One region of the Actinomadura miaoliensis genome, then DNA from elsewhere that is predicted to be linked to it. Evidence: riboswitches for the same ligand, from Rfam matches in the RefSeq annotation. Region 1 holds a riboswitch; the other holds the start of a gene.
What was found. Region 1 has a riboswitch for glycine ahead of gcvP (aminomethyl-transferring glycine dehydrogenase). Riboswitches for the same ligand answer to the same signal wherever they lie in the genome.

Region 1 (15,204 bases):
GTCGCAGATCGACCGGCGCATCCCCGAGGCGCACCTGCTCAGCCGCTCGGTGCCCACCCCGTGGGCGGCCAAGGGCGGCGTGATGCGGCATGTGGTGGAGGCGGCGGGCGACCGCACGATCGACACCACCGACGGCGTGCGCGTCGTCGAGGACGACGGCCGCTGGGTCCTGGTGCTGCCCGACCCCGCCCAACCCGTCACCCGCCTGTGGGCCGAGGGCCCCGACGCCGACTCCACACAGGCCCTGCTGGAGGAGTGGGCCGCCGTCGTCGAACGCGCCGGCACTTAGCCCGCCGGCACCTAGCCCGTCGGCACCTTGCCCGCCAGACTGCGTCGGCACCTGGCCCCAAGATCACGGCAACCGCTAGCATCGAGGGACATTTCCGGCAGGGGGGTTCGATGATTTCCTTCGGTGCGTTTCTCGGCATCGCGGCGGTGGCGCTCGGCCTGGTGCTGACGCCCGGCCCGAACATGATCTACCTGGTGTCCAGGTCGATCATTCAGGGCCGCCGGGCCGGGCTCATCTCGCTGGGCGGGGTGGCGACCGGCTTCGTCGTCTACGTCGTCGCCGCCACCGTCGGTCTGACCGCGGTGTTCACGCTGGTCCCCGCCGTCTACACCGCGATCAAACTGGCCGGTGCCGCCTACCTGCTGTGGCTGGCCTGGCAGGCCCTGCGCCCCGGCGGAACGGCGGTGTTCGCGCCGCGCGACCTGCCCGCCGACCCGCCGCGCCGCCTGTTCGTCATGGGCCTGGTCACCAACCTGCTCAACCCGAAGATCGCCATCCTGTACGTGTCGCTGCTGCCGCAGTTCGTCGACCCCGCGCGCGGTCACGTCGCCGTGCAGAGCCTGCTGCTCGGCCTGACCCAGATCGCCATCGCGATCACCGTCAACGGCCTGATCGTGCTGGGCGCGGGCTCGATCGCCCGGTTCCTGGCCCGCCGCCCGGCCTGGCAGCGCGTCCAGCGGTACGTGATGGGCTCGGTCCTGGCCGGCCTCGCGGTGCACCTGGGCCTCGACCGCTCCCGCGCCGCCGCCGTGACGCCCTGACGCGCGGGCGTGACGGCCGGCCCGGCGGCGGCGCCGTCCTCCACGTGCGCTCGCCGCGCCCGCGCGGCGGCACGTCCGCCTCCCGCGATGGAGGTCACAGCGGCTGACCTGCGCGTCGTCCCCCGCGGCCTTGCCATGATGGGGCGGTGATCAGCCGAAGACCCGACGCCCCCGGCAGCGGCCGGGAACGTCCGGACGCCACCATGTCGCTGCTGGCCGACCTGTTCGCCGGCAGGCTGCTCGACCCCGGCTACGCCGACGCCGCCGCCCGCCGCGCCGCCTCCGGCGACCCCGCCCCGCGCGGGCGCCTGCGCGGCACCGGCGTGCTGCTGGTCCTGGTGCTGGTCGGCGTGCTGCTGGCCGCCGCGTCCGCGGAGGTGCGGCGCAGCCAGCCGGTCGCCGCCGAGCAGCGCTCCCGGCTCGTCGCGCAGATCCGCGCACGCACCGGCGACAACGACGCCCTGCAGCGGCGGCTGGAACAGGCCCGCGACGAGACCGAGCGCGCCCGCGCCATGGCGCTGGCCCGCAGCGCCGAGGGACGCCGCGTGCGCGGCGAGCTGTCCACGGCCGCGGCGGCCGCCGCGGCCACCCCCATCTCCGGGGACGGCCTGGTCGTCACCGTCGACGATGCGGACCGGGCCGAGCAGGGCGACCGGCGCGGCGACGAGGGCCGGGTCTATGATCAGGACCTTCAGGTGCTGGTCAACGGGCTGTGGGCGGCCGGGGCCGTCGCCATCGCCGTCAACGGCCAGCGGCTCACCCCGACCACCGCGATCCGCTCGGCGGGGGAGGCCGTGCTGGTGGACTACCGTCCGCTCAGCGGCCCCTACCGGGTGACCGCCGTCGGCGACCCCGGCCGGATGCTCGACGCCTTCGGCGGCTCGGCCGCCGACCGCCGGCTGCGCGCGCTGGAGGACCGCTTCGGCATCCGCTACCGGGTCCGCCGCGTCGAGGGGCTGCGGCTGCCCGCCGCGGGCGTCCTGCGGCTGCGGCACGCCCGCGCGGCCGGCTCGTGAGGGGGAGGACAGTGGAACAGGAGACCCGGTCGTGATCGCGCTCATCGGCCTGGTGATCGGGGTGGCGCTCGGCCTGCTGCTGGACCCGGCCGTCCCGCTGTGGCTGCAGCCCTACCTGCCGATCGCGATCGTGGCGGCGCTGGACGCCCTGTCCGGCGGCGTGCGGGCCCGGCTGGAGGGCGTCTTCGACGAGAAGGTGTTCGTCGTCTCGTTCGTCAGCAACACCGTGATCGCGGCGCTGATCGTCTTCCTGGGCGACCAGCTCGGGGTGGGCTCGCAGCTGTCCACCGGCGTGGTGGTCGTGCTAGGCATCCGCATCTTCTCCAACGCGGCCGCCATCCGCCGCAAGCTGTTCGGCGCATGAGCGGCGCACCCGACGACACGACCGCCGCGCCCGTCGGTACGTCCGGCGAGTCCGGCGACACGACCGGCGCGTCCGGCGAGCGGCCCGGGGGCGCGCGGCTCCTGCTGGACCTGCTGCGCCCGCGCTCCACCCGCGGGCAGTTCCTGGGCGGCCTGCTGTGCCTGGTGCTCGGCTTCGCCGTCGTGGCGCAGGTGCGCGCCACCAAGCACGACGGCGCGTTCGCCACGGCCCGCCAGGACGAGCTCGTGGGCATCCTGTCGGATCTGTCACAGCGGTCCGAGCGGCTGCGCGCCGACATCCGGGAGCTGGAGGACACCAAGGCCGGGCTGGAACGCGACGCGCAGGGCGAGACCGCACTGCGCGAGGCCCGCGAACGCGCCCGCACCTACGGCCTGCTGGCGGGCACCCTGCCCGCCGAGGGGCCCGGCATCGAGCTGGTCATCGACGACCCGCGCGGCGCCGTGCGCGCCCTCAACCTGCTGGACGCCCTGCAGGAGCTGCGCGACGCCGGCGCCGAGGTCATCCAGGTCGGCGACGTGCGGGCCGGGGCCGACACCTACTTCCTGGACGCCCCGGGCGGCGGCGTGCTCGCCGACGGACGGCGGCTGAGCGTCCCGTACCGCTTCCTGGCCATCGGCGACGCCCACACCATGACCACCGCGCTCAACATCCCCGGCGGCGTCGTGCGGACCCTGCGCGGCCTCGGCGCCACCGTCACGATCACCTCGCGCGCACGGCTGGCGGTCAGCGCGATACGGTCTGGTTAGGGGTATCCGCAAACGGTGATCGATTCGCGTCCCGCGCGGCGGCATAGACCTGCGATCATTGTGAAAGGTAGCTTGGGGGGCCAGCCGGCTCGCCGTTCCGGTTGACCCCTCGGGCCCCACCCGCGTAAGTTGCGGCAACCGTCGCCTGAACGGGCGGCGGGCTGGACCGTGGCCGGGCGGGTCCCCGGTGTGGGGTTGGTAGTAGGGATGCGCGTGGCGCAGGCGGCACCCGCGGCAGCGGGCCGTTCGCGTGCGGCACGCCGATGGTAGGAGGCCGAGCCGATCGATGCCGAGCGTCTACTGCACGCAGTGCGGTCACGCCAACCCGGATGATGCCCGCTTCTGCTCCAATTGCGGCACCCCGCTGACGCGGGGCGCGGGCTCGCCCCTGCCTCCCCGAGAGTCGCCGGGCGAGTCCACCTCGACGATCTCGATCGCGGGGATCGAGGCGCTCGCCGACGACACCGACCAGGCGGCCGAGCCGTTCGGCGCCGACCAGGTCACGGTGGAGGCGCTGCCGCCGGGCACCGCGCTGCTGGTGGTCAAGCGGGGCCCCAACGCGGGCAGCCGCTTCCTGCTGGACAAGGACCGCACGTCCGCCGGCCGCCACCCCGAGAGCGACATCTTCCTCGACGACGTCACCGTCTCGCGCCGGCACGCCGAGTTCGCCCGCGAGGGCGGCGCCTTCTGGGTGCGCGACGTGGGCAGCCTCAACGGCACCTACGTCAACCGGCAGCGGATCGACCAGGCGGGGCTGTCGGGCGGCGACGAGGTCCAGATCGGCAAGTTCCGGCTGGTGTTCCTGACCAACCCGCAGCACGGCTGACCGGGCGGCGATCCGGCGCGCGGGCGGACGACACCATGACGGCGACCACAGCGGCGACCACGACGACGACCATGACGGCGAGGGGGCACGGCACGGGCACACGGCCGGGAGGAGAGGCACCATGACCGCGCAACCGGCCCGGACCCTGATGACGATCGGGGACGTCCTGGCGCTGCTGCGGCCGGACTTCCCCGACGTCACCATCTCCAAGATCCGTTTCCTGGAGGCGGAGGGCCTGATCGAACCCGCGCGCAGCCCGGCCGGCTACCGCAAGTTCAGCCCGGCCGACGTGGAGCGGCTGCGGTTCATCCTGAGCGCCCAGCGCGACCACTACCTGCCGCTGCGGGTGATCCGCCAGCACCTGGACGCCATGGACCGCGGCGAGCCCGCCCCGGCGCTCGGCTCCCGCCGCGCCGACGGCGCCGCGCGCCGCCCCCGCACCCTGGTCGCCGCCGACGCCACCGCGCCCGTCCCGGCGGTCCGGCTCACCCGCCGCCAGCTGCTCGACGGCGCGGGCATCGACGACGACCTGCTGGCCGAACTGGAGGAGTACGGCCTGGTCCGCCGGACCGGCGCGTACTACGACGCCGAGGCGCTGACGGTGGCCCGCACCGCGGCCGCCCTCGGCCGGTTCGGCGTGCAGGTGCGGCACCTGCGCACGGCCAAGGCCGCCGCCGACCGGCAGGTCGGGCTGATCGAGCAGGTGGTCGCCCCGCAGCTGCGCCGCCGCAGCCCGGGCGCCCACGAGCAGGCCGCCGAGGCCGCCCGCGAGATCGCCGAGCTGTGGGTGCGGCTGCACGAGGCGCTGGTCTCCACGGGGCTGCGCGAAACCCTTGACCCCTGATCATGGGCCGCACGGAGGTTATTGCCGCGCGGTCGGCGGGGGCCACCGTCCGATGCTGGGTGTACGTTGGGCCTTAGGGTTCGGTCAGACATCGATCCGGGCACGTGGTGATCGAAACAGCGAGGACCAGCAGGGAGCCGCAGTGAAGCAGATGGAGGTCGTCGGCGTCCGGGTCGAGATGCCCTCCAATCAGCCGATCGTCCTGTTGAAGGAGAGCGACGGCGACCGGTACCTGCCCATCTGGATCGGGGCGGTCGAGGCGACCGCGATCGCCTTCGCCCAGCAGGGGGTGCTGCCGGCCCGTCCGCTGACCCACGACCTTTTCCGCGACGTGCTGGACGCGCTGAGCGTCCAGTTGCGCACCGTGAACATCACCGCCCTGCGCGAGGGCATCTTCTTCGCCGACCTGGTCTTCTCCAACGGCGTGGAGGTCAGCGCCCGCCCGTCCGACTCGATCGCGCTGGCACTGCGCACCGGCGCGACCATCTTCGCCAGCGAGGACGTGCTCGAGGAGGCCGGCGTCGCCATCCCCGACGAGCAGGAGGACGAGGTCGAGAAGTTCCGGGAGTTCCTCGACACCATCACCCCCGAGGACTTCGGCCGCGCTGGCTGACCGGGGGCGAAGCATGCTCGGTGAGCTTCGCTCACCTTCGCCGAAGCCCGGCCCGCCTGTCTCTCCCAGGGGGACGACCCCCTGGAACCCCCGCCCGAGGCGCGTCCCCTGCCTAGTGAGCTGTGCTTCCCTTCGCCGAGGGCCCGGCCTGCTGCCTCTCCCGGGCGCGTCCCCTTGGAACCTCGTCTGAGGTGCGTCCCCTGCTTTGTGGGCTGCGCTCACTTTCGTCGGGGGCCTGGCGCACTGTTTCGCCCAGGGGGGCGTTCCCTTGGAGCCCCCGCCTGAAGTTCGTCCCCTGCCTTGTGGGCTGTGCTTTTCTTCGTTGAAGGCCCGGCCCGCTGTCTCTCCCGGGGCGTCCCCTTGGAGCCCCGTCTGAGGTGCGTCTCCTGCCTTGTGGGTTGTGCTTCCCTTCGCCGAGGGCCCGGCTCGCCTGTTTTTCCCGGGGGGCGACCCCCTGGAACTCCTGTCCGAGGTGTGTCCGCCTGGTCTGTGGGCTGCGCTTGCCTTCGCTGTAGGTCCGGCCCGCTGTTTCTCCCGGGGGCGACTCTTTGGAACCCCGTCTGAGGTGCGTCCCCTGGCGTGTGAGCTTCGCTCTCGAGGTGGGGCTGCCGCTCGATGAGCTTGGGTCCTCGGGATGTTCAGAGAGTGATGCCTGGGGGCCTGTTCGGGTTGTTGCCTTCCCGGGCTGCCTGGCTGGGAGTCTTTCGGCTGATTTGCGGTCTCGCTTGTTGATCGGTCGGATCGGGAGCACATTGGGCGCATGGGGCGTCGAGGTGGGGACTCTCTGCGGCACAGGTATCGGCGGTGGTTGAAGCGCGTGAGTGCTGAGGCCGACCGAGAACTGCGGGAACGTTCGGAGGCGCGCAAGGAGGAAGTGCGCGCACAGATCGATGCGGCGCGACGGCCGCCGGACTGGAACCGGTACCACAGTCCGGACTGAGCGGTCGCCTGGTCTCCTACGCGGGGCCCGGCCATAGGTGCCGCCGTGCCAGCCTTCGACCCACCAACGTGCCGGTGGAGCCGGGTCTCCAGAAAAAGTGTGGCCGGTATCGGTTAGGTGGCCGCCGGGTAAGGGCATTGGGCCCGTGAGGATGTGCGGTCGCCGATTCCTGGGGGAGTATGGCGTGTGACGTGCGGCACAGGAGTGCGAGGACGGGGCGCCGGGGGGTCGGCGTCCCGGGAGCGGGTGCGCCGCGGATGCAAGATCATGCTCTGATCTGTGTGAACTTGCGGCGCGGGCGGCCGGTCGTTCGGCTCCGGAGGCGGCGGGGTAGGAGAGAATGAGTGCGAAGGTGTGCAGTTTGCCCACGTGAAGGCGGTTCATCCGGGCATGCGACGCGCCGACGACGAACGTTGACCACACTCTGACCGGCACCTACCGTGCTGGTGGAACACTCGTGGCGTCATTCGTCAAACCCCCTTGACGGAACGCCGCGGGCTGATAGAAGCCGGAGGTCCGCGTGGCGGTGAGCAGCGGCGAGGGCAAGGCGACCCCCGACAGGCAGATGGCGTCCCAGCGTGCCGGAGAGCAGGGACTGCTGTTCGACACCGAGGTGTCGGCGCCGCCTGAGGATGTCGGCTACCGCGGCCCGACGGCGTGTGCGGCCGCGGGGATCACCTACCGTCAGCTCGACTACTGGGCGCGCACCGGCCTGGTGGAGCCCAGCGTGCGGGCCGCGCACGGGTCGGGCAGCCAGCGCCTGTACAGCTTCCGCGACATCCTGGTGCTCAAAGTGGTCAAGCGGCTGCTGGACACGGGGGTGTCGCTGCAGCAGATCCGTACCGCCGTGGCGCACCTGCGCGACCGCGGCGTCCAGGACCTGGCGCAGATCACTTTGATGAGCGACGGGGTCAGCGTCTACGAGTGCACCTCGGCCGACGAGGTGGTCGACCTGCTGCAGGGCGGGCAGGGCGTGTTCGGGATCGCGCTGGGCCGGGTGTGGCAGGAGGTCGAGGGCAGCCTCGCCGAGCTGCCCGGAGAGAGAGCCGCCGCCGACGGTCCCGCCCAGCATCCCCACGACGAGCTGGCGCACCGCCGCCGCGCCCGGCGGACGGGCTGACGCCCGCGGCGGCCCGGACGAGGCCGCCGCCGCGGCCCCGGCGGGGTACGGGCTAGATCGCTTCCTTGCGTTGCAGGTAGGTGAAGGCGGCCCAGCCCGGCAGGACCGGCAGCCAGAAGGTCAGCAGACGGAACAGCAGCACCGCCGAGGTGGCGGTGTCGGCGGTGAGCCCCGAGATCGTCAGTGCCAGCGTCAGGGCGCCTTCCACGGCGCCCAGGCCGCCGGGCGTGGGGGCGGCCGAGCCCAGGGCGTTGCCGGTGAGGAACACCACCGCCACGGCCGTCCACGGCAGCGACCCGCCGAACGCGCGGATGCAGGCGTCCAGGCACACGATGAACCCCACGGTCAGCAGCAGCGTGCCGCCGGCCCCCTGGACGATCTTGCTGGGTGACTGCAGGACGTCCACCAGCCGCGGCACCACCCCGGAGAACATGCCGCGCAGCCGGGCCGCCACGAACCGCCGCACCTTCGGGATGGTCAGCGCGATCCCGGCCAGCACCGCCAGCCCCAGCAGCACGATCACCACGGTCCGCGACGGGGCCAGGTCCTTGGTGGCGTTGTGGGTCGACCCGGTGATGAACCCGAACACGATCAGCAGCAGGATGTGCGCCACCATGCCCATCAGCTGGGACGCGCCGACGCTGGCGACCGCGGGCCCGGGCCGCACGCCCGAGCGCTGCAGGTACCGGGTGTTGAGCGCCACGCCGGTGACCGCGGCGGGCGCGACCAGCTTGACGAACGACGCGGCGAGCTGCACCAGCACGGTGCGGCCCAGCGGCAGCCGCTCGGGCACGAAGCCCATCAGCATCAGCGCCGCCGCCAGGTAGGTGACCGCCGAGGCGGCCAGCCCGACCGCCGCCCACCACCACTCGGCCTGCGAGATCAGGGTGGGCAGGTTCACGCTCGACAGCTGCGGCACCACGATGTAGGCGGCGACGGTCAGCGCGATGATCGACAGGATGGTGCGCGGCCGGAACCGCTCCAGCCGCACCGGTGCGGCCTCGGTCTCCGGCTTGAGCCGCAGGATCTGCTCGCGGATGCGGGGCAGCAGCTCCCTGTCCTGCCGGACGGCCGCGCGGGTGGACCGCGACAGCGCCACCCGCTGCAGCAGCGGCACCGCCCCGGCCAGCGGCCCGTCGCCGAGGACGCGCGCCGCGGAGCGGACGGCGCGTTCCGGCCCGACCCGCAGCGCCACCGTGGTGAGCAGCTGTGCCAGGTCGATCCGCAGCGCCACGTCGCCCGCGGCGATCTCGCCCGAGCGGGGGTCGACGACGCGGACGCGGCCGTCGTCGCCGACGAGGATCGCGTCGCCCTCCAGGCGGCGGTGCGCCAGCCGGGCGGCCTGCAGCCGCCGCAGCTGCTGCCACACGTCCTCGAGCAGCTCGTCGGTGATCTCGGCGTCGCGCACGGCGTCCAGCGGCCGCCCGGGCACGTGCTCGTAGGCCAGCAGCGCGGCCTCGGTGCCGACCTCGCAGGTGGCGACCAGCCGCGGCGTGCGCACCCCCGCCGACTCCATGGCGTAGGCCATGAGCGACTCCTGCTCCAGCGAGCGGCGCAGCGAGCGCAGCGCCCGCCGGGTGGAGCCGCCGCGCAGCCGCACCAGCCGCCACACCCGGTACAGCAGCCCGGCGGTCTGCTGGTCGCGGTCCAGGACGGTGACCCGCAGCTGCCAGTCGCCGCCCGGCAGGGGCCGCCCGGTGGCGTCGGCGGGAGCGTCGCCGGGGGAGTGCGCGGTCGCCACGGTGTAGTGGCGCGGATCGTCGGCGGCGCCGGGCACCTGCCGCCCGCGGGTGGGACGCAGCCCCAGCCGTTCCAGCGCGGCCAGCACGGCCGTGCCCGGCGGCCGCGGGTTGGGGGTGCCGACCGCGTACAGGGTGCCGTGGCCGATGGCGCTGCCGAGGCAGTAGGTGGCGGCCAGCGCCGCCACCGACGCGGTCGCGGCGGTCAGGCCGGTCAGCGCGGCCAGCCCGATCATCGTCCAGGTGACGGCCTGCCAGCGGCTTCGGCCCGCCATGCCGACGGCGGTGACGAACGCGATGACCGGCGTGATGTCGGTGTGCACGGGCGCGGTGTCGGTGCCGCCCCAGATCAGCGAGTCCAGCACCCCGCCGGGCGCGGCCGGGACGACCAGGTCGTCCAGCAGGATGGTGAGCACGAACGCGATCACCGCGGCGAGCAGCGCGATCGCGACCCGCACCCCGTCCTTGTGGAACAGCCGCTCGACCGCGAAGGCCACCGGCACCGCCAGCACCCCGAAGCTGGACACCAGCGTGGCCAGGGTGAGCAGGAAGCGGGGGGCGTGCGCGGTGCCCTCGGCGATGTCGGTCTGCAGGCCGTGGGTGGTCTGCTGGGCGAACGACACCAGCAGCATGATCCCGACCAGCCCGGCCACCGAGGCGGCGAACCGGATGGCGTCCGAGGGCCGCCGGATCCGGTCGGGCCGGGCCGGCTCCTCCACCGGCACGCCGACCGTCGCCGCCACGCCGGGAGGCGCCGTCTCCTCCTGGGTCTGCGTCACCGCCGCACCGCCGTCCGGACCTGTCATCGTGATGAGCGTTCCAGAACCGGCGGCGTCGCGTCGAGAGGCGCGTGCACCGTGCCGCGCCCCCGTCCGCCCCCGGCCGGGAACAGTTGTCGCCCTGCGCCCGCGGCGATCATCCCGTCCGTGAGCTGTGGTTATCGTACTGGCGACGTGCCGGGGCGGCCGCGCGGGACGCCGCGAGCGCGCGGATTCCGCGCAGTCGGCGTCGCCACGGCCGTCCCCCGGCGGACGATCGTCACGGATCTGTTGGATAGAGTTCCCATATAGGACGCCGTCGACCCTGTGCGGGAGAGACCCCACGCCGCCAGCGTGGGGCGCCGAAGGGGCAAACCCTCCCCGGAACCTCTCAGGCAAAAGGACCGCTCGGGCGAGGCACCTCTGGAAAGCAGGCGCCGCCTTCCGATGGGCGGGGGCGTCTCACCGAAGGGGAAACCCCGTTCCGCGGGTGAAGCTCTCAGGTGCCGAGACAGAGGGGGAGACAGGTCGCCGGACCGCGCCAGCGCGGCGGGCGGCCGCCCTGAGCGACCGCAGCAGCCCAGGAGGATCCCCAATGACCGCCCAGTTCTTCGCCCCGGTGGCGTCGCCGCAGCATCCCCCGACCCGGTTCGCCGACCGGCACATCGGGCCGTCCCCCGACGAGCACGCCCGGATGCTGGCGGCCATCGGCTACTCCGGGGCCGAGGCCCTGGTCGACGACGCGGTGCCCGCCGCGATCCGCACCGCCCGCCCGCTGGACCTGCCGCCCGCCCTCAGCGAGACCGCGGCGCTGGCCCGGCTGCGCGAGCTGGCGAGCCGCAACACCGTGCTCACCTCCATGATCGGCCTGGGCTACCACGGCACGGTCACCCCCGGCGTGATCATGCGGAACGTGCTGGAGAACCCCGGCTGGTACACCGCCTACACGCCCTACCAGCCGGAGATCTCCCAGGGCCGGCTGGAGGCGCTGCTGAACTTCCAGACGGTGGTCGCCGACCTGACGGGGCTGCCGGTCGCGAACGCCTCCATGCTGGACGAGGGCACCGCCGCCGCCGAGGCCATGGCCCTGGCGCACCGCGCGTCCAAGCGCAAGGAGCCCGGCACCTTCCTGGTGGACGCCGACGCGCTGCCGCAGACCATCGAGGTGATCCGCACCCGCGCGATCCCGCTGGGCATCGAGGTGGTCACCGCCGACCTGTCCGGCGGGCTGCCCGACGGCGACTTCTTCGGCGTCCTGCTGCAGTACCCGGGCGCGTCGGGCGCCGTGCGGGACCTGGCGCCGATCACCGAGCAGGCCCACGAGCGCGGCGCCCAGGTGGTGGTGGCCGCCGATCTGCTCGCCCTGACGCTGCTGCGGCCGCCCGGCGAGTCCGGCGCCGACATCGCGGTCGGCTCGGCGCAGCGGTTCGGCGTGCCGTACGGGTTCGGCGGCCCGCACGCCGGATACCTGGCCGTGCGCGAGGGGCTCCAGCGGCAGCTGCCCGGCCGCCTGGTGGGGGTGTCGGTGGACGCCGACGGCGCCACCGCCTACCGGCTGGCCCTGCAGACCCGCGAGCAGCACATCCGCCGCGAGAAGGCCACCAGCAACATCTGCACCGCCCAGGTGCTGCTGGCCGTGATGGCCAGCATGTACGCGGTGTACCACGGGCCCGAGGGGCTGGCGGCGATCGCCCAGCGCGTGCACCGCCGCGCCGCCGAGCTCGCCGCCGGGCTGCGGCGCGGCGGCGTCGAGGTGGTGCACGAGGCGTTCTTCGACACCGTGCTGGCCCGTGTCCCCGGCCGCGCCGACCAGGTCGTGACCGCCGCCCGCGACCGGGGGATCAACCTGCGCCGCGCCGACGCCGACCACGTCGCGATCGCCTGCGACGAGACCACGCTGCCCGAGCACGTCGCCGCCGTCCTGGACGCCTTCGGCGTGGACCCGGCGCACGACGAGGACCCGGCCGAGGCGTTCCCCGGCGAGCTGCGCCGCGAGAGCCCGTACCTGACCCACCCGGTGTTCCACGCGCACCGCTCCGAGACGGCGATGCTGCGCTACCTGCGCCGCCTGCAGGACAAGGACATCGCGCTGGACCGGTCGATGATCCCGCTCGGCTCCTGCACGATGAAGCTGAACGCGACCACCGAGATGGAGCCGATCACCTGGCCGGAGTTCGCGAACATCCACCCGTTCGCGCCGGTCGACCAGGCCGCCGGCTACCTGGAGCTGATCGCCGAGCTGGAGGACCGGCTCGCCGAGATCACCGGGTACGCCAAGGTGTCGGTGCAGCCCAACGCCGGGTCCCAGGGCGAGCTGGCCGGGCTGCTGGCCATCCGCGGCTACCACGCCTCCCGCGGCGAGGAGCACCGCACCGTGTGCCTGATCCCGTCGTCGGCCCACGGCACCAACGCCGCCAGCGCCGTCATGGCCGGGATGCGGGTGGTCGTCGTCAAGTGCGACGACCACGGCAACATCGACCTCGACGACCTGCACGCCAAGATCGCCAAGCACCGCGCCGAGCTGGCCGCGATCATGGTGACCTACCCGTCCACCCACGGGGTGTTCGAGGAGACCATCACCGACGTCTGCGCGGCCGTGCACGAGGCGGGCGGCCAGGTGTACGTCGACGGCGCCAACCTCAACGCGCTGGTCGGGCTGGCCCGTCCCGGCGAGTTCGGCTCCGACGTGTCGCACCTGAACCTGCACAAGACGTTCTGCATCCCGCACGGCGGCGGCGGGCCGGGCGTCGGCCCGGTCGGCGTGCGCGAGCACCTGGTGCCGTTCCTGCCCAACCACCCGCTGCGTCCCGAGGCGGGCCCCGCCGGCACCGGCGTGGGGCCGATCTCGGCGGCGCCGTGGGGCTCGGCGGGCATCCTGCCGATCTCCTGGGCCTACATCGCGATGATGGGCCCCGACGGGCTGCGCGCCGCCACCGAGGGCGCCATCATCGCCGCCAACTACCTGGCCAGGCGGCTGGCCCCGCACTACCCGATCCTGTACACCGGCCGCAACGGGCTGGTCGCGCACGAGTGCATCGCCGACCTCCGCAAGATCACCAAGGAGACCGGGATCACCGCCGAGGACGTGGCCAAGCGCCTGATCGACTACGGGTTCCACGCCCCGACCCTGGCGTTCCCGGTGGCCGGCACGCTGATGATCGAGCCCACCGAGAGCGAGGACCTGGCCGAGCTGGACCGGTTCTGCGACGCGATGATCGAGATCCGCCGGGAGATCCAGCGGGTCGCCGACGGCGCCTACGACCGCGACGACAACCCGCTCAAGAACGCCCCGCACACCGCCGCCTGCCTGATCACCGAGGACTGGAAGCACTCCTACTCGCGTGAGGAGGCCGCCTACCCGGTGCCGTCGCTGCGCGAGGGCAAGTACTGGCCGCCGGTGCGCCGCATCGACCAGGCGTACGGCGACCGCAACCTGGTGTGCTCCTGCCCGCCGCCGGAGGCGTTCGAGGACTGACCCGCACCGCCCGAGAACCGCGCGGGGCACGCGCCGCGGGACGGCACGGACACCGATGATCAAGCCCGTCGGTTTTCGTGTCGTCCCGTCTCCGGCGGGCGGCGGCTCGATAGGCTGAGCACCCTATGAGCGACACCTCGGCCCCGCCCCCCGGTGACACCCCGGAGCACCTGTGCGAGGAGGCCCGGCGGCTCGCCGAGGACGGCGAGCTCGACCGCGCCGCCGACCTGTTCGAGCAGGTCCTGGCGCTCGGCGACACCCCCGTCCGCGCCCGTGCCGCGCTCGGCCTGGCCGTCGTGCTCGACGACGCCGGAGACGTGGCCGGCGCCCGCGAGGCCGACCGTGCCGCCATCGCCACCGGCGACCCCGAGTACGGGCCGCGCGCCGCCTACCACCTGGCGCTCACCCACGAACGCGCCGGGGAGTACGAGCTGGCCGGGCCCGCCTGGCAGGTCGTCGTCGACTTCGGCAACCCGGCCTACCTGCCCCCGGCGCACGTGGCGCTGGCGCGGCTGGCCGACGACGCGGGCGACTTCGACACCGCCCGCGAACGCTGGGAGCGGGCCATCGCCACCGGCGACGCCGAGTACGGCCCGCTGGCCGCCCACGACCTGGCGCAGCGGCTGCTGGAACGCGGCGAGCCCGCCCGCGCCCAGCGCGTCCTGACCGCGGGCCTGCGCCTGGTCGACCGCGACACCGCGCCGCACGCCTACGCACGGCTGGCGGTGGCGCTCGGCATCGCCTACCTCGACCAGGCCATCGGGGCGTTCACCGCCGCCCTCGGCGACGGCGAGGACGCCACCGTCGACGCCGAGGCCGGGCCGCTGGCGATCGAGCTGCTCGCCCGTACCCTGCCGCTGCGCGGACGCGGGGCCGAGAGCCGGGAGGTGTGGCGGCGCGGCCTGGCCGACCCGGGCGTCGCCGCGCAGGTCCGGGCCCGGCTGCGCCGCGACTTCGGCGGCGACGACGAGGACGCCGACCCCGAGAACCTGTGGTGGGAACCGGTGCTGGAACAGGCGGTCTCGGACGGCACGCTGCCCGCCGTGGCCGGTGAGGCGTTCGGCGCCCTCGACCACATGTACGCGCTGCTGGCCGTCCGGTACGCCGACGAGCCGGCCGAGCAGCGGCCCGGCGAGACCCACGAGCTGATCGGCAAGGCCGTCCGTGTGCCCAGCGACTACGCCTGGGGCCCGCTGCTGCACGAGAGCTTCGCCGAACGCCTCCGCCTGGCCATGGGCACCCCCGCCTCCCTGCTCCCCCCAGGCTGGCCCGACGCCACCGTATGACCCCGGCCCAAGCAGCGGGGGTGTGGGACACCGGTCTCCCCGACGGCTGACCTGGGACGGCCGGAACGCCAAGACGCCGCGGCACAAGCGGTACGCCTCCGGTGCGGCGCCGTTGACGGCAACGGCTCCCGGCGCGGGCAGGACATCTCGTGATCGTGGCGATCCGTCCCCGACGAGCGGCGGCCACCGGCACCGCCGGCCGTCGATCGGCTTCGGCGGAGCGGTTTGTCGGCGGGCCGTTCTAGGTTCGGGGACGGACTCGACGGAAGGGGCGGGAATGCGCGACGAGGACGTACCGGTGGTGGAGCGGGTCGTTCGGCGGGTGGCGGACTCGGCGCCGGAAGGCTGGGCACGGGCGACGTTCTCAGGGTGGGCGGGCCGATTGAGCAGCAGCTGCAGCCTCACC
Region 2 (15,204 bases), on a different contig from region 1:
GACGTCGGTGGCGGCGAACAGGAAGGCCAGCAGCAGGATCCAGCCGCCGACGCCCGAGTAGGCGATGGAGCGCCACAGCCCCTGCGCGGCGGTGCGGGCCGCGCCGCGCGTCTCCTCCGACACGTGCGCGCAGGCGTCGAACCCGGTGATCGTGTACTGGGTCAGCAGGAAGCCGAGGGGCAGCACGTAGAACCAGTACATGCCCTCGGAGAAGCCGGAGTTGTTGATCCGCTCGGTGAACACGAACGAGACGCTCTGGTGCGAGTCGGGCCCGAACACCAGGATCGCCACGACGGCGGCGACGCCGAACACGTGCCACCACACCGAGATGTTCTGCAGCAGCGCCACCAGCCGGTGCCCGAAGATGTTGATCAGCGCGTGCAGGACGAGGATCACCAGGAACAGCCCGAAGACGAAGCCCAGGTCGCCACCCCAGTCCTCGTTCAGCATGCCCAGCAGCACGTTGAGGAAGGTGGCGGCGCCGTAGTCCACCGACGCGGTGACCGCGACCAGGCCGATCAGGTTGAGCCAGCCGGTGAACCAGCCGTGCACCGGACGGCCCATCCGCGCCGCCCACCAGTAGATGCCGCCCGCCGTCGGGTACGCCGACACCAGCTCCGCCATGCAGAAGCCGATGACCAGGATGAAGCCGGCGATGATCGGCCAGCCCCAGGCGATGGCGACCGGCCCGCCGTTGTTCCAGGCCTGCCCGAAGGTGGTGAAGCAGCCGGACAGGATCGAGATGATCGAGAAGGAGATGGCGAAGTTGGAGAAGCCGCTCCAGGAGCGGTCCAGCTCCTGCTTGTATCCGAGTTCGGCGAGCCGCCTGGCGTCGTCGTCGAGCCGCGGGTCGGCGTGCGGGTCGGCCTTTGGGTCGGCGTGCGGGTCGGGCTGTCGGGCCATGGGGCCTCCTCGTGAGGCGATGGGCGGTTTCGGGGTCAGGGGCCGGCGAGGAGCTCCGGCCCGAGGGCGCCGACGACCGCCCCGGCCGCCTCGGCGCCCGCCTCGCTGGTGAGGTGGGCGGCGACGCAGCGCATCCCGGCGGCGCGCGCCGCCTCGATGCCGAACGGGGAGTCCTCGAACACCACGACGTCGGCCGGCCGGAGCGCGGGGCCCCGGCCGGACGGGGTGGGAGCCTGGCGTGACAGCAGGTCCAGGGCGCGCAGGAAGGTCTCGGGGTCGGGCTTGCCCGCCCGCACGTCCTCGACGGTGACGATCGCGTCGAACGCGCCGGCGAGCCCGGCCGCCGACAACACCAGGTCGACCTCGGCCCGGAAGGCGCCGGTGCCCACGGCCAGCGGAACCCGCCCGGCCAGCGCCCGGATCAGCGCCGCCGCCCCGGGCCGCACCGGCGGGGCGTCCCGCACCCGCTCGGCGTACCGCCGCACCCGCGCCTCGATGATCCGCGCCGCCAGGGCGTCGCGGGCCGGCCCGGCGGGAGCCGGGTCGCAGCGCTCCAGGACGGCGGTGACGATGGCGGGGTCGCTGCGCCCGGCGAGGTCGGTGAAGTAGGTGTCACGTTCCAGGACGACGCCGAGGTGCTCGGCGAGGATCTCGGCGTACACCTCGTACTGCAGCGTCTCGTCGTCGGTGATGGTGCCGTTGAAGTCGAAGATCGCGGCGCGGACGCCGGGGAGCCCGGCGATCGTCAGGCCCGGCCCGGTCATCGGGCGGCCCGCACGGTGTCGATGAGCCGACCGAGACCCGGGTCGGTGAGGTCGCGCAGGGCCTGGCCCCATTTGTCGGCGGCCTCGGCCCAGTAGTCGAACTCGGCGTCGGCCGCGTCGGCGGCCAGCAGCCCGTGGTGGACGGAGAACCACAGCGTCCACGTGTAGTTGGACGCCAGCAGGTAGAGCCGTACCCGGGCGACCAGCGCCTCGGTCAGGTCGGCGCCGAAGTAGGCCGCGGCCAGGGCGGCGGCGCGGTCGGGGTCGAAGTCGGCCTCGGCGGCGATGTTGCCCAGCTCGAAGGCGGGGTCGTTCATGCCGGACAGCTGGTAGTCGACGATCCGCACCGCCGCGCCCTCGTCGATGAGGTTCTCCGGCAGCAGGTCGTTGTGGCAGGGGACGAGCGGCAGCGGCGCGGCGTCCATGGCGCGTTCGATGCCGGCCATGACCGGCAGGTGGTCGGCGTAGCCGTCGGGCACCCGCAGCCCGTGGCGGCGGCACAGCGCGACCAGCTCGTCCTGCTTGCGGAAGATGCTGAACCGGTTGCCGAACGGGTCGGGCGCGGCGTGCAGCCTGCGGCAGGCGGCGGCGACGCGCGGGATCATGCCGGGGTCGCGCACGTCGTCCCGGCCGAGGGTGCGGCCGTCGACGAACTCCAGCAGCAGCGCGGGCCGCCCGTCGGCGTAGTCCTCGACGACCGCCAGCACGCGCGGGCCGACGCCGGCGCGGGCCGCGCGCACGGTGTTGTCGATCTCCTGGCGCAGCGGGACGCCGAGCCCGGCCTCGCTCACCGCCGGGTCGAGGATCCGCAGGACGTAGCGCCGCCCGCCGGTGTCGACGCGGATGACGCGGTGGCTGAGGCCGCCCTTGAGCGTGGTGCAGGTGACCCCGGCGCCGGACGGGTCCGGCGGCAGACCGGCTCGGGCGAGCACTTCCTCGATGGCAGCGGCCATGAACCGTCCCCAGTGTGAGTTCGGCGTTACATGGATTGGGCTGCCCTTAACCCATTGGAAACACGATCTGGGCGTCCGGGGGCCCGTCCATGCCCCCCGAAGACGTTCGATGTCCTGGAAGTCTGCGAGCGTGAGCGGCCCGCGTCAATAGGGCGCCGACGGTTTTCTTTCGGTTCGACCGCAACCCCTTTTGGTATGTCCATTGGCGTGGTAGGAAGTCGGTCATGACGGACGGAAGCGACGAATCGCTGCGTGGCCGGGCCTGGGAGGGCGTGCTGGCGGCCATCCGCGAGGGCGGCTACCTGCCCGGCGACCGGCTGCCGCCCGAGCGCGAGCTGGCCGAGCGTCTCGGGGTCAGCCGCGCCACGCTGCGCCTGGCCCTGCACGACCTGGAGCGCGCCGGGCAGGTGGTGCGGCGCCCCGGGCGCGGCGGCGGCACGTTCGTGGCCGCGCCCAAGGTGGAGCGCGACCTGGCGCACTTCGCCGGGCTGGCCGAGTACATCCGCCGGCAGGGCATGGTCGCCGGGACGCGGGTGATCGCGGTGGCGCTGACCGTCCCCGAGCCGCCGGTCGCCGAGGCGCTGCGGCTGGACCGGGACGAGCCGGTCGTGGCGGTCACCCGGGTGCGGCTGGCGGGCGGGGAGCCGATCGCGCTGGAACGCTCCCGCTTCCCCGCCCGGCGCTTCCCCGACCTGGCCGAGCAGGCGCTCGGCGGCTCGCTGTACGACCTGCTGCGCGACAAGTACGGCGAGTCGCCCGAACGCGCCGTCGAGCGCATCGAGCCGGTGGCCGCCGACGCCGAGACCGCCGGGCTGCTGGACGTGGCGCCCGGCACCCCGCTGCTGGCCGTGCAGCGGGTCGCCTACAACGCGGCGGGCGAGCCGATCGAGCACGCCGACGACCTGTTCCGCGGCGACCGCACCCGCGTCGTCGTCTGGACGTCCCCCGAAGAACGCTGACCCCCGGCCCGGACGCCACCCCCGCACACGAACCGATCCCGGCACGCACGAACCGATCCCGGCACGCACGAACCGACCCTGGCACGCATGAAGGGACCCCCGTGTCGAAGAACCTCCCCGGCCGCGCGCGCGTCGTCGTCATCGGCGGCGGCGTGGGCGGCACGAGCATCGCCTACCACCTGGCCGAACTGGGCGAGCGCGACGTCGTCCTGGTCGAGCGGGCCGACCTGACCAGCGGCTCGACGTTCCACTCGGCGGGCCTGGTCGGGCAGCTGCGCGCCGACCCCACGCTGACCCGCATGAACATGTACTCGGCCGAGCTGTACCGCAGGCTCCAGCAGGGCGACGACCCGCCCGGCTGGGTCGAGTGCGGCGGCATCCGGCTGGCGGGCACGCCCGAGCGGATGCAGGAGATCCGGCGGCAGATCGGCTGGGCCCGCACCTTCGGGCTGCCGCTGGACGAGATCTCGCCGGACGAGGCCAAGGCGATGTTCCCGCTGATGAGCACCGAGGGCGTGGTCGGCGCGGCGTACCTGGCCACCGACGGGTACGTGGACCCCTCCCAGCTCACCTACTCGCTGGCGGCGGGGGCCCGCGCGGGCGGCGTGCGGATCTTCACCCGCACCCGGGTGCTCGGCGTCGAGGTGAAGGACGGCCGCGTCACCGGCGTGCGCACCGACCGCGGGGACGTCGAGGCGGAGATCGTGGTCAACTGCGGCGGCATGTTCGCCGCCGAGATCGGGCGGATGGCCGGGGTGCGGGTGCCGATCGTGCCGATGTCGCACCAGTACCTGGTGACCGAGCCGCTGCGGACGCGCAGCGGGCCCGGGGGCGGGCGGGGACGGCTGCCGACCCTGCGCGACCCCGACCACCTGGTCTACTTCCGCGAGGAGGTGGACGGCCTGCTCATGGGCGGGTACGAGCGCGACTCGGCGTCCTGGTCGCTGCCGGACGACGGCGGCAACGGCCACGACGCGATCCCCGCCGACTTCAACGGGCGGCTGCTGGCCGAGGACTGGGACCGCTTCGAGGAGATCACCGCCAACTCCCAGCTGCGCGTGCCGGCGATGGCCGACGCCGGGATCCGCAAGCTGATCAACGGGCCGGAGGCGTTCACCCCCGACAACGAGTTCTGCCTGGGCGAGACCGAGGTCGCGGGATTCTTCGTGGCGGCCGGGTTCTGCGCGCACGGCATCGCGGGCGCCGGCGGCATCGGCAAGGTCATGGCCGAGTGGATCACGGCGGGCGAGCCGCCCATGGACCTGTGGCACATGGACATCCGCCGCTTCGGCCCGCACTACCGGTCGCCGTCGTACACGCTCAAGCGCACGGTGGAGAACTACGAGACCTACTACGACATCCCCTATCCCGACCGGGAGCGCACGGCCGGGCGTCCGCTGCGGGTCTCCCCCGTCTACGCCTGGCACGAGGCGCACGGCGCGGTGTTCGGCGAGAAGGCGGGCTGGGAGCGGGTCAACTGGTACGAGCCGAACGCGGCGGCCGGGGACGAGTCGCTGCGTCCGCGCGGCTGGGCGGGACGGGCCTGGTCCCCGGCGATCGGCGCCGAGCACGCCGCCACGCGCACCGCGGCGGGCCTGTTCGACGAGACGTCGTTCGCCAAGATCGAGGTGACGGGGCCGGGCGCGGCGGGCCTGCTGGAGCGGCTGTGCGACAACCACGTCGCCCGCGAGGTCGGCGCGGTCACCTACACCCAGTGCCTCAACTCGCGCGGCGGCATCGAATGCGACTTCACCGTCACCCGCACGGCCGGGAACGCGTTCCTGATCGTCACCGGGACGGCGTTCGGCGGCCACGACCTGGACTGGATCAGGCGGCACGCCCCGTCCGACGGCTCCGTGCGCGTCGGCGACGTGACCGGGCAGTACGCCTGCTTCGCGCTGTGGGGGCCGCGTGCCCGCGACCTGCTGGCGCCGCTCACCCCCGACGACGTCTCCGACGCGGCGTTCCCGTACCTGACGTCCCGCGAGATCGTCGTCGGCGACGTGCCGGTGCGGGCGCTGCGCGTGACGTTCGCCGGTGAGCTGGGCTGGGAGCTGTACTGCTCCAGCGAGTACGGCGCGGCGCTGTGGCGCGCGCTGGCCGCCACCGGGGCGACGCCGGGCGGCTACCGGGCGATCGACAGCCTCCGCCTGGAGAAGGGCTACCGGATGTGGGGCGCCGACATCTCCCCTGACCGCAACCCCTACGAGGCGGGGCTGGGCTTCTGCGTCAAGCTCGACAAGCCGGGCGGCTTCCTCGGCCGTGACGCGCTCGTCGCCGCCAGGGAGCGCGGCGTCGCCGAGCGGCTGCGCTGCCTGACGCTGGACGACCCGCGCGCCGTCTGCCTGGGCAACGAGCCCGTGCGCGTCGGGGACGACGTGGTGGGGCGGGTCACCTCGGGCGGCTACGGCTACACCGTGGGCACGTCGATCGCCTATGCCTACCTGCCCGCCGACCGGGCCGCGCCCGGCGCGAAGGTCGAGGTCGAACTGTTCGGCGAGTGGGTGACGGGCGAGGTGGCCCGCGAGCCGTTGTTCGATCCCGCGAACGCGCGCGTCCGCTCTTGACACCCCGGCCCCCCGACCCGGATAAATGGACTTCGTCCAGACCATTCGCTCTCCGACATCCCGGTCCGCCCCATGCCACAGAGATGAGCGTCTTGTGAGGAACCCCGGTCTGATCACGCTGGACGAGCTCCGCGACGAGGCGGCCGCGGGCCGGATCGACACCGTCATCATCGCGATCACCGACATGCAGGGCCGCCTGCAGGGCAAGCGCCTGTCGGCCCGGTACTTCCTGGACGAGGTCGCCGCCCACGGGTCGGAGGGCTGCAACTACCTGCTGGCCGTGGACGTCGACATGAACACCGTCGACGGGTACGCGATGTCGTCCTGGGAGACCGGGTACGGCGACTTCGTGATGCGCCCCGACCTGGCCACGCTGCGGCGCGTCCCCTGGCAGGAGGGCGCCGCGCTGGTCTTCGCCGACCTGACGTGGGAGGACGGGACGGACGTCGTCGCGTCGCCGCGGCAGATCCTGCGGCGCCAGCTCGCCCGGCTCGCCGAACGCGGGTGGGGCGCGTACGTGGGCACCGAGCTGGAGTTCGTCGTCTACCAGGACTCCTACGAGCAGGCCTGGACGAAGGGGTACCGCGACCTGACCCCGGCCAACCAGTACAACGTCGACTACTCGCTGCTCGGCGGCGCCCGCGTCGAGCCGCTGCTGCGCCGCATCCGGCTGTCGATGGAGGGCGCCGGGATGTACGTCGAGTCGGCCAAGGGCGAGTGCAACCTCGGCCAGCACGAGATCGCCTTCCGGTTCGCCGACGCGCTGACCACCTGCGACCAGCACGTCCTCTACAAGACCGGGGCCAAGGAGATCGCCGCCCAGGAGGGCATGTCGATCACGTTCATGGCCAAGCCGAACGAGCGCGAGGGCAACTCCTGCCACGTCCACGTCTCGCTGCGCGCCGAGGACGGCACGCCGGTCATGGCCGGGGACGGCCCGTACGGCCTGTCGGAGATCGGGGAGCACTTCGTCGCCGGCCAGCTGGCATGCCTGCGCGACCTCACGCTGCTGTACGCGCCGAACGTCAACTCCTACAAGCGCTACCAGCCCGGCTCGTTCGCCCCGACGGCGATCAAGTGGGGGGTGGACAACCGCACGTGCGCGCTGCGGCTGGTCGGCCACGGGCCGTCGCTGCGGGTGGAGAACCGGGTGCCGGGCGGCGACGTCAACCCCTACCTGGCCGTCGCCGCGCTGGTCGCCGCCGGGCTGCACGGCGTCGACGAGCGGCTGCCGCTGGAGGAGGCCTACCGCGGCAACGCCTACGTCTCCGACGCGCCGCGGGTGGTGGGGACGCTGCGCGAGGCGGCCGCGGACTGGCGCTCCAGCGCGCTCGCCCGCAAGGTGTTCGGGGACGAGGTCGTCGAGCACTACGCCAACGCCGCCCGGGTGGAGCTGGACGCCTACGACCGTGCCGTGACCGACTGGGAACTGTTCCGCGGCTTCGAGCGCCTGTGAGGGGACCGATGGACTTCGATGTGATCAACCCGGCGACCGAGGAGGTCGTCGCGGCCGTGCCGATGGCCTCCACCGAGGAGGTCGACGCGGCGGTGGAACGCGCCAAGGCCGCGTTCCCCGCCTGGCGCGCCGTGGCGCCCGGCGACCGCGCCCGGCTGCTGCGGGCGTTCGCCGCGCAGGTCGACGACCACGCCGACGAGCTGGTCGACCTGGAGGTGACCAACTGCGGGCACCCGCTCGGCCAGGCCCGCTGGGAGGTCGCCAACCTGCGCGACACGCTGTACTACTACGCCGCCGCGCCCGAACGCCTCACCGGGCGGCAGATCCCCGTGCCGGGCGGCCTGGACGTGACGTTCCACGAGCCGCTGGGCGTGGTCGGCGTGATCGTCCCGTGGAACTACCCGATGCCGATCATGGGCTGGGGCGTGGCCCCGGCGCTGGCCGCGGGCAACACCGTGATCGTCAAGCCGTCGGAGCTGACCCCGCTGACCGCCCGCCGCGTCGGCGAGCTGGCGCTGGCGGCGGGCCTGCCCGAGGGCGTGCTGCAGGTGCTGCCCGGGGAGGGCCCGGTGGCGGGCCGGCGGCTGGTGAACCACCCGGACGTCCGCAAGATCGTGTTCACCGGGTCGACGCGGGTGGGCCGGGAGATCCTGGCCGCGTCAGGGCCCCGTGTCAAGCGGGTCACGCTGGAGCTGGGCGGCAAGAGCGCCAACATCGTCTTCGCCGACGCCGACGTGGAGCGGGCCGCCGCCGCGGCCCCGCTCGCGGTGTTCGAGAACGCCGGGCAGGACTGCTGCGCCCGCTCCCGGATCCTGGTGCAGCGCCCCGTCTTCGACCGGTTCATGGAGCTGCTGGAACCGGCCGTCCGCGACGTCGTCGTGGGCGACCCCCGCAAGGACGACACCGAGGTCGGGCCGCTGATCAGCGCCGCGCACCGCGCCAAGGTCGCCTCGTTCGTGCCGGACGACGCGCACGTGGCGTTCCGCGGCTCGGCCCCGGACGGCCCGGGGTTCTGGTTCGCGCCGACCGTGCTGCTGGCCCCCGGCGACCCGGCGCGCCTGCCCGCCTGGACCGAGGAGGTGTTCGGCCCGGTCGTGGTCGTCGCGCCGTTCGACGACGAGGACGAGGCCGTCCGGCTGGCCAACGACACCGAGTACGGCCTGTCCGGCTCGATCTGGACCCGCGACGTGGGCCGCGCCGTGCGCGTCTCCCGCGCCGTCGACTCGGGGAACCTGTCGGTCAACTCCAACTCGGCGGTGCGCTTCTGGACGCCGTTCGGCGGGTTCAAGCAGTCCGGGCTGGGCCGCGAGCTCGGGCCGGACGCCCTCGACGCGTTCACCGAGGTCAAGAACGTCTTCATCGCTACCGAGTAGGAGTGGCTCAGGATGCAGCGCTTGCAGGACCGGGTCGCCGTCGTCACCGGAGGCGGCGGCGGCATCGGGCTGGCCACCGCGCGCCGGTTCGCGCGCGAGGGCGCGAAGGTCGTCGTCGCGGACGTCGACGAGACCGCGGGCAAGGCCGCCGCCGAGGAGGTCGGCGGGCTGTTCGTCCGCACGGACGTGGCGCGGGAGGACGAGGTCGAGGCCCTGTTCCGGGCCGCCAAGGAGGCCTACGGCCGCGTCGACGTCGCGTTCAACAACGCCGGGATCTCCCCGCCCGACGACGCGTCCATCCTGGACACCGGGCTGGACGCCTGGCGGCGCGTGCAGGAGGTCAACCTGACCAGCGTGTACCTGTGCTGCAAGCACGTGCTGCCGTACATGCGCGAGCAGGGCAGGGGCTCCATCGTCAACACCGCGTCGTTCGTGGCGGTGATGGGCGCGGCCACCTCGCAGATCTCCTACACCGCGTCCAAGGGCGGCGTGCTGGCCATGACCCGCGAGCTGGGCGTGCAGTTCGCCCGCGAGGGGATCCGGGTGAACGCGCTGTGCCCCGGACCGGTGGACACGCCGCTGCTGCGCGAGCTGTACGCGGCCAACCCGGAGGAGGCGGCGCGGCGCCTGGTGCACATCCCGATGGGCCGGTTCGCCGAGGCCGACGAGATCGCCGCCGCGGTGGCGTTCCTGGCCTCCGACGACGCCTCGTTCATCACCGCGTCCCAGTTCCTGGTGGACGGCGGGATCTCCGGCGCCTACGTCACCCCGCTATGACCGGCACCGCGAACGAGACGAGCCGCCCCGTCATCGGCATCACCGGATACGTCGAGGACGCGAGCTTCGGCGTGTGGAACATGCGGTCGGCGCTGGTGCCCTACGCCTACGTCCGGCAGGTGGCCGAGGCGGGCGGGCAGCCGGTGCTGCTGCCGCCCGTCGGGGCGCCGGCGTCCCTGGTGGACCGGCTGGACGGGCTGGTCGTCGCGGGCGGCGGCGACATCGACCCGGCGCTGTACGGCGCCGAGCCGCACCCCGAGGTCTCCGGCGTCCGGGACTTCCGCGACGGCTCCGAGCTGGCGCTCGTGCACGCCGCGCTGGACCGCGACCTGCCGTTCCTCGGCATCTGCCGGGGCCTGCAGGTGCTGAACGTGGCGCTGGGCGGCACGCTCGTCCAGCACCTGCCGGACGTCGTCGGCGGCCGCACCGACCACTCCCCCGCCCCCGGCGTCTACGGGCACTTCCCCGTCCGCGTGGAGCCGGGGTCGCGGACGGCCGAGGCCCTCGGCGGCGACACGACGCCGACGGTGGCGCACTACCACCACCAGTCGATCGACCGGCTCGGCACCGGCCTGCGCGCCGTGGCCTGGGCGGACGACGGCGTCGTCGAGGCCGCCGAGCTGCCCGGACGCGCGTTCGCGCTGGGCGTGCAGTGGCATCCCGAGGTGGGCGACGACCCGGCGCTGTTCCTGTCCTTCGTCGCCGCGGCGCGGATCTACGCGGGAGGGGAGGCCGCTGATACGCTGACCCTGCGCCGCTGATCCCGTGCGGGAGAGCGCCCTCGCAGCCGGCGGGGGCCGCCGAAGGAGCAAATCCTCCCCGGAACCTCTCAGGCCCCAGGACCGCGCAGGCCAGGCGCCCTCTGGAAAGCGGGGACACGGTCCCCCGCCGAAGGTGAAAACCCCGCGCGAGGGGTGAAGCTCTCAGGCGCCGATGACAGAGGGGGAGGCACCGACGACGCCGGTGCGCCGATGGGACGATGATGATGCGCGTCCCGACGCGCGCCCCCGCGATGAAGGAGCCCACCCATGTCCAGGAAGACGCCGCTCTACGAGGTCCATGCCGACCTCGGCGCCACGCTCGTCGACTTCGCGGGCTACCAGATGCCGCTGCGCTACCAGAGCGAGACCGCCGAGCACCGCGCCGTCCGCACCGGGGCCGGGCTGTTCGACCTGTCCCACATGGGAGAGATCTTCGTGTCCGGGCCGGGGGCGGGCGCCGCGCTCGACCACGCGCTGGTGGGGAACCTGTCCCCCATGGCGGTCGGCAGGGCCCGCTACACGATGATCTGCGCGCACGACGGGGGCGTGCTGGACGACCTGATCGTCTACCGGCTCGCGGCCGAGACGTTCATGGTGGTCGCCAACGCCGCCAACGTCGACACCGTCCGCGAGGAGCTGACCGGGCGGGCCGCCGGTTTCGAGGCCGCCGTCGACGACCGCTCCGCCTCCTACGGCCTGGTCGCGCTGCAGGGCCCCCGCTCCCAGGACATCCTTTCCGGATACACCGAGGCCCCGCTGGCCGACCTGCGTTACTACGCCGTCATGGCGGGGGAGGTCGCCGGGGTGGACGCGCTCATCGCCCGCACGGGCTACACCGGCGAGGACGGCTTCGAGCTGTTCGTCTCGTCCGGCGACGCCGTGGCGCTGTGGCGGGCGCTCGCCGCCGCCGAGGGCGTGGTGCCCGCCGGGCTGTCGGCGCGCGACACCCTCCGCCTGGAGGCGGGCATGCCGCTGTACGGCAACGAGCTGACCACCGAGACCACCCCCTACGAGGCCGGGCTCGGCCGCGTGGTCAAGCTCGACAAGAAGGCCGACTTCGTCGGCAGGTCCGCCCTGGCGGCGCAGGCCCAGACCCCGCCAGGCCGTAGGCTCGTGGGGCTGGTCGCGCGCGGCCGCCGGGCCCCCCGCAAGGGGTACCCGGTCGTCGGCTCCGACGGCACGCCGTGCGGCGTCGTGACCAGCGGCGCTCCGTCGCCCACACTGGGCAGGCCGATCGCCATGGCGTACGTCGACAGCGGCGTCGCGGAGAGCGGGCTCGCCGTGGACGTCCGCGGCCGGCACGAGCCGGTCGACGTCGTCCCCCTGCCGTTCTACAAGCGATCCTGAAACACCTGGGAGAAACGAACGTGAGCGTTCCGGAACAGCTCCGCTACAGCGAGGAGCACGAGTGGGTGTCCGGCCTCGACAACGAGGACGGCATCGTCACCGTCGGCATCACCCAGCACGCCGCCGACGCCCTGGGCGAGATCGTCTTCATCGAGCTGCAGCCCGGCGAGGGCGACACCGTCGAGGCCGGGGAGCCCTGCGGGGAGGTGGAGTCGACCAAGTCGGTCAGCGACATCTACTCGCCGGTCAGCGGCGAGATCACCGCGATCAACGCCACGGTGGTCGACGAGCCGAAGGTCATCAACGACGACCCGTACGGCGAGGGCTGGATCTTCAAGGTGCGGCTCAGCGAGGAGCCGGGCGACCTGCTGGACGCCACCGCCTACGGCAAGCTGATCGAGGAGGGCTGACCCGTGTCCCTCAACGAGTCCCTGGCGGCCGTCGACCCGCAGGTGGCCGAGGCCGTCGCCGCCGAGCTGCGCCGCCAGCAGGGCACGCTGGAAATGATCGCCTCGGAGAACTTCGCGCCCGTCGCCGTGCTGGAGGCGCAGGGCTCGGTGCTGACCAACAAGTACGCCGAGGGCTACCCGGGGCGGCGCTACTACGGCGGCTGCGAGCACGTCGACGTCACCGAGCAGCTGGCGATCGACCGGGCCAAGGAGCTGTTCGGCGCCGAGCACGCCAACGTCCAGCCGCACTCGGGCGCGCAGGCCAACACGGCGGTCTACTTCGCCATGCTCCAGCCCGGCGACACCATCCTCGGCCTGGACCTGGCGCACGGCGGGCACCTGACCCACGGCATGCGCCTGAACTACTCCGGCAAGATGCTCAACGTGGTCGCCTACCACGTGCGGCCCGAGGACGGCCGCGTCGACATGGAGGAGGTCGCCCGGCTGGCCGCCGAGCACCGCCCCAAGATGATCGTGGCGGGCTGGTCGGCGTACCCGCGCCAGCTCGACTTCGCCGCGTTCCGCGAGATCGCCGACTCCGTCGGGGCCCTGCTCATGGTGGACATGGCGCACTTCGCGGGCCTGGTCGCGGCCGGGCTGCACCCCTCGCCCGTCCCGTACGCGGACATCGTCACCACCACCACGCACAAGACCCTCGGGGGTCCGCGCGGCGGGCTGATCCTGGCCCGCGAGGAGTACGGCAAGAAGATCAACTCGGCGGTGTTCCCGGGCATGCAGGGCGGCCCGCTGGAGCACGTGATCGCCGCCAAGGCGGTCGCGCTGAAGATCGCCGCGTCGGCGGAGTTCCGCGACCGGCAGGCCCGCACCCTGGAGGGCGCCCGCATCCTGGCCGAGCGGCTGCTGGCCGAGGACGCGGCCAAGGCCGGGGTGAAGGTGCTGACCGGCGGCACCGACGTCCACCTGGTCCTGGTCGACCTGGTCGACTCCGAGCTGACCGGCCGGGACGCCGAGGACCGGCTGCACGACATCGGCATCACCGTCAACCGCAACGCCGTGCCCAACGACCCGCGTCCGCCGATGGTCACCTCGGGCCTGCGGATCGGCACCCCCGCCCTGGCCACCCGCGGCTTCACCGCCGAGGACTTCGCCGAGGTCGCCGACGTGATCGCCGAGGCCCTGCAGCCGTCCTGCGACCAGGCGGCCCTGGCGGCCCGCGTGCGGGCGCTCGCCGACAAGCACCCCCTGTATCCGACCCTCTAGTGCCTCCCGTGACCGGGGCGACCCCCCGGTCACGGAGGGAGCGTGCGATGGCCATCAGTGTCTTCGACCTTTTCAAGATCGGAATCGGACCGTCCAGCTCGCACACGGGCGGGCCGATGGCAGCCGCACACCGCTTCGCCCGCGGCCTGGCCCGTGACGGCCTGCTCGAGAAGACCGCGTCCGTCCGGGCGGTCCTGTACGGGTCGCTCGGCCTGACCGGCAAGGGCCACGGCAGCGACAAGGCCGTGATCCTCGGCCTGGAAGGCGACAAACCCGAGCTCGTCGACGTCGACACCGTGGACGAACGCCTGGCCGCCATCCGGGCGAACAAGGCGCTGCGGTTGTTCGGCTCCCACGACGTCCCGTTCGTCGTCGGCGAGCACCTGGTCTTCGAACGCAAGCAGACGCTGCCCGGCCACCCCAACGGGATGCTCTTCACCGCGTTCGACGACTCCGGCGGCGAGCTGCGCGCCCGCGTCTACTACTCGGTGGGCGGCGGCTTCGTCGTCGACGAGGAGGCCGCCGGCGCCGACCGCATCAAGCCCGACGACACCGTCCTGCCCTACCCGTTCGCGTCCGCCGCCGAGCTGCTGGCGCTCTGCCGCGACACGGGCCTGTCGATCCCCGCGCTGATGCTGGAGAACGAGAAGGCGTTCGGCCGCACCGAGGACGAGATCCGCTCCGGGCTGCTGGACCTGTGGCGGGTGATGCGCGCGTGCGTCGAACGCGGCTGCACCCGCGAGGGGCTGCTGCCCGGCGGCCTGAAGGTGCGGCGCCGCGCCCCCCACCTGCACCGCCAGCTCCTGGCCGAGAGCCCCGCCGACCCCCTGCACGCGATGGACTGGGTGACCCTCTTCGCGCTGGCCGTGAACGAGGAGAACGCCGCCGGGGGACGCATCGTCACCGCCCCCACCAACGGCGCCGCGGGCATCATCCCCGCCGTCCTGCACTACTACGACCGCTTCGTGCCCCGCGCCGACGACACCGGCGTGGTCCGCTTCCTGCTCACCTCCGGCGCGATCGGCGTGCTGTTCAAGCAGAACGCGTCCATCTCCGGCGCCGAGGTCGGCTGCCAGGGCGAGGTCGGCTCGGCCTGCTCGATGGCCGCCGCGGGCCTCGCCGAGGTGCTCGGCGGCACCCCCGAGCAGGTGGAGAACGCCGCCGAGATCGGCATCGAGCACAACCTGGGCTTGACCTGCGACCCCATCGGCGGCCTGGTGCAGATCCCCTGCATCGAGCGCAACGCCGTCGGCGCCACCAAGGCCATCAGCGCCGCCCGCATCTCCCTGCGCGGCGACGGCCGCCACTTCGTCTCCCTCGACAAGGCCATCAAGACGATGCGCGACACCGGCCGCGACATGCTCGACAAGTACAAGGAGACGAGCCGCGGCGGCCTCGCCGTCAACGTGATCGAGTGCTGACCGCCAGACGAAATGGCCTTGCGTAATCAATCGATGACGCAGCGCCACGATAACGCGATACCATCCTGGTATGACAACGAGTTATGCTGCGGACATGACCACTCGCAGCGTCCGCATCCCCGACGACATCGACGAGCGGCTGGTCGCTCTCGCCAAGTCCGACCACACCTCCGTGAACTCGATTCTCGTTCAGGCAGCCGAAGAGTTGCTGGCGCGCCGCGCGCAGGAGGCCGCCATCTCCGCTGCCACCGAG

Region 2: linked by a shared signal. The riboswitch ahead of gcvT (glycine cleavage system aminomethyltransferase GcvT) and the one ahead of gcvP (aminomethyl-transferring glycine dehydrogenase) in region 1 are both predicted to bind glycine.

Annotation. Positions count from the first base shown of each region.
Region 1 covers NZ_BAAAZG010000008.1:39,365-54,568, reverse strand. The annotation lists gene ABD811_RS09475 (sugar phosphate nucleotidyltransferase) at 1-289, shown strand, start outside; gene ABD811_RS09470 (LysE family translocator) at 400-1,050, shown strand; gene ABD811_RS09465 (DUF881 domain-containing protein) at 1,197-2,066, shown strand; gene ABD811_RS09460 (small basic family protein) at 2,098-2,430, shown strand; gene ABD811_RS09455 (DUF881 domain-containing protein) at 2,427-3,197, shown strand; gene ABD811_RS09450 (double zinc ribbon and FHA domain-containing protein) at 3,484-4,023, shown strand; gene ftsR (transcriptional regulator FtsR) at 4,145-4,867, shown strand; gene ABD811_RS09440 (bifunctional nuclease family protein) at 5,010-5,480, shown strand; gene ABD811_RS09435 (MerR family transcriptional regulator) at 6,941-7,540, shown strand; gene ABD811_RS09430 (flippase-like domain-containing protein) at 7,593-10,085, opposite strand; glycine riboswitch at 10,358-10,454, shown strand; glycine riboswitch at 10,455-10,562, shown strand; gene gcvP (aminomethyl-transferring glycine dehydrogenase) at 10,633-13,512, shown strand; gene ABD811_RS09420 (tetratricopeptide repeat protein) at 13,638-14,798, shown strand; gene ABD811_RS09415 (SMI1/KNR4 family protein) at 15,181-15,204, shown strand, end outside.
Region 2 covers NZ_BAAAZG010000028.1:69,042-84,245, forward strand. The annotation lists gene ABD811_RS21515 (amino acid permease) at 1-903, opposite strand, end outside; gene ABD811_RS21520 (HAD family hydrolase) at 939-1,667, opposite strand; gene ABD811_RS21525 (phosphotransferase) at 1,664-2,620, opposite strand; gene ABD811_RS21530 (GntR family transcriptional regulator) at 2,845-3,579, shown strand; gene ABD811_RS21535 (GcvT family protein) at 3,681-6,146, shown strand; gene ABD811_RS21540 (glutamine synthetase family protein) at 6,241-7,602, shown strand; gene ABD811_RS21545 (aldehyde dehydrogenase family protein) at 7,611-8,975, shown strand; gene ABD811_RS21550 (3-oxoacyl-ACP reductase) at 8,988-9,752, shown strand; gene ABD811_RS21555 (gamma-glutamyl-gamma-aminobutyrate hydrolase family protein) at 9,749-10,513, shown strand; glycine riboswitch at 10,511-10,607, shown strand; glycine riboswitch at 10,611-10,696, shown strand; gene gcvT (glycine cleavage system aminomethyltransferase GcvT) at 10,781-11,860, shown strand; gene gcvH (glycine cleavage system protein GcvH) at 11,881-12,270, shown strand; gene ABD811_RS21570 (serine hydroxymethyltransferase) at 12,274-13,530, shown strand; gene ABD811_RS21575 (L-serine ammonia-lyase) at 13,578-14,951, shown strand; gene ABD811_RS21580 (Arc family DNA-binding protein) at 15,046-15,204, shown strand, end outside.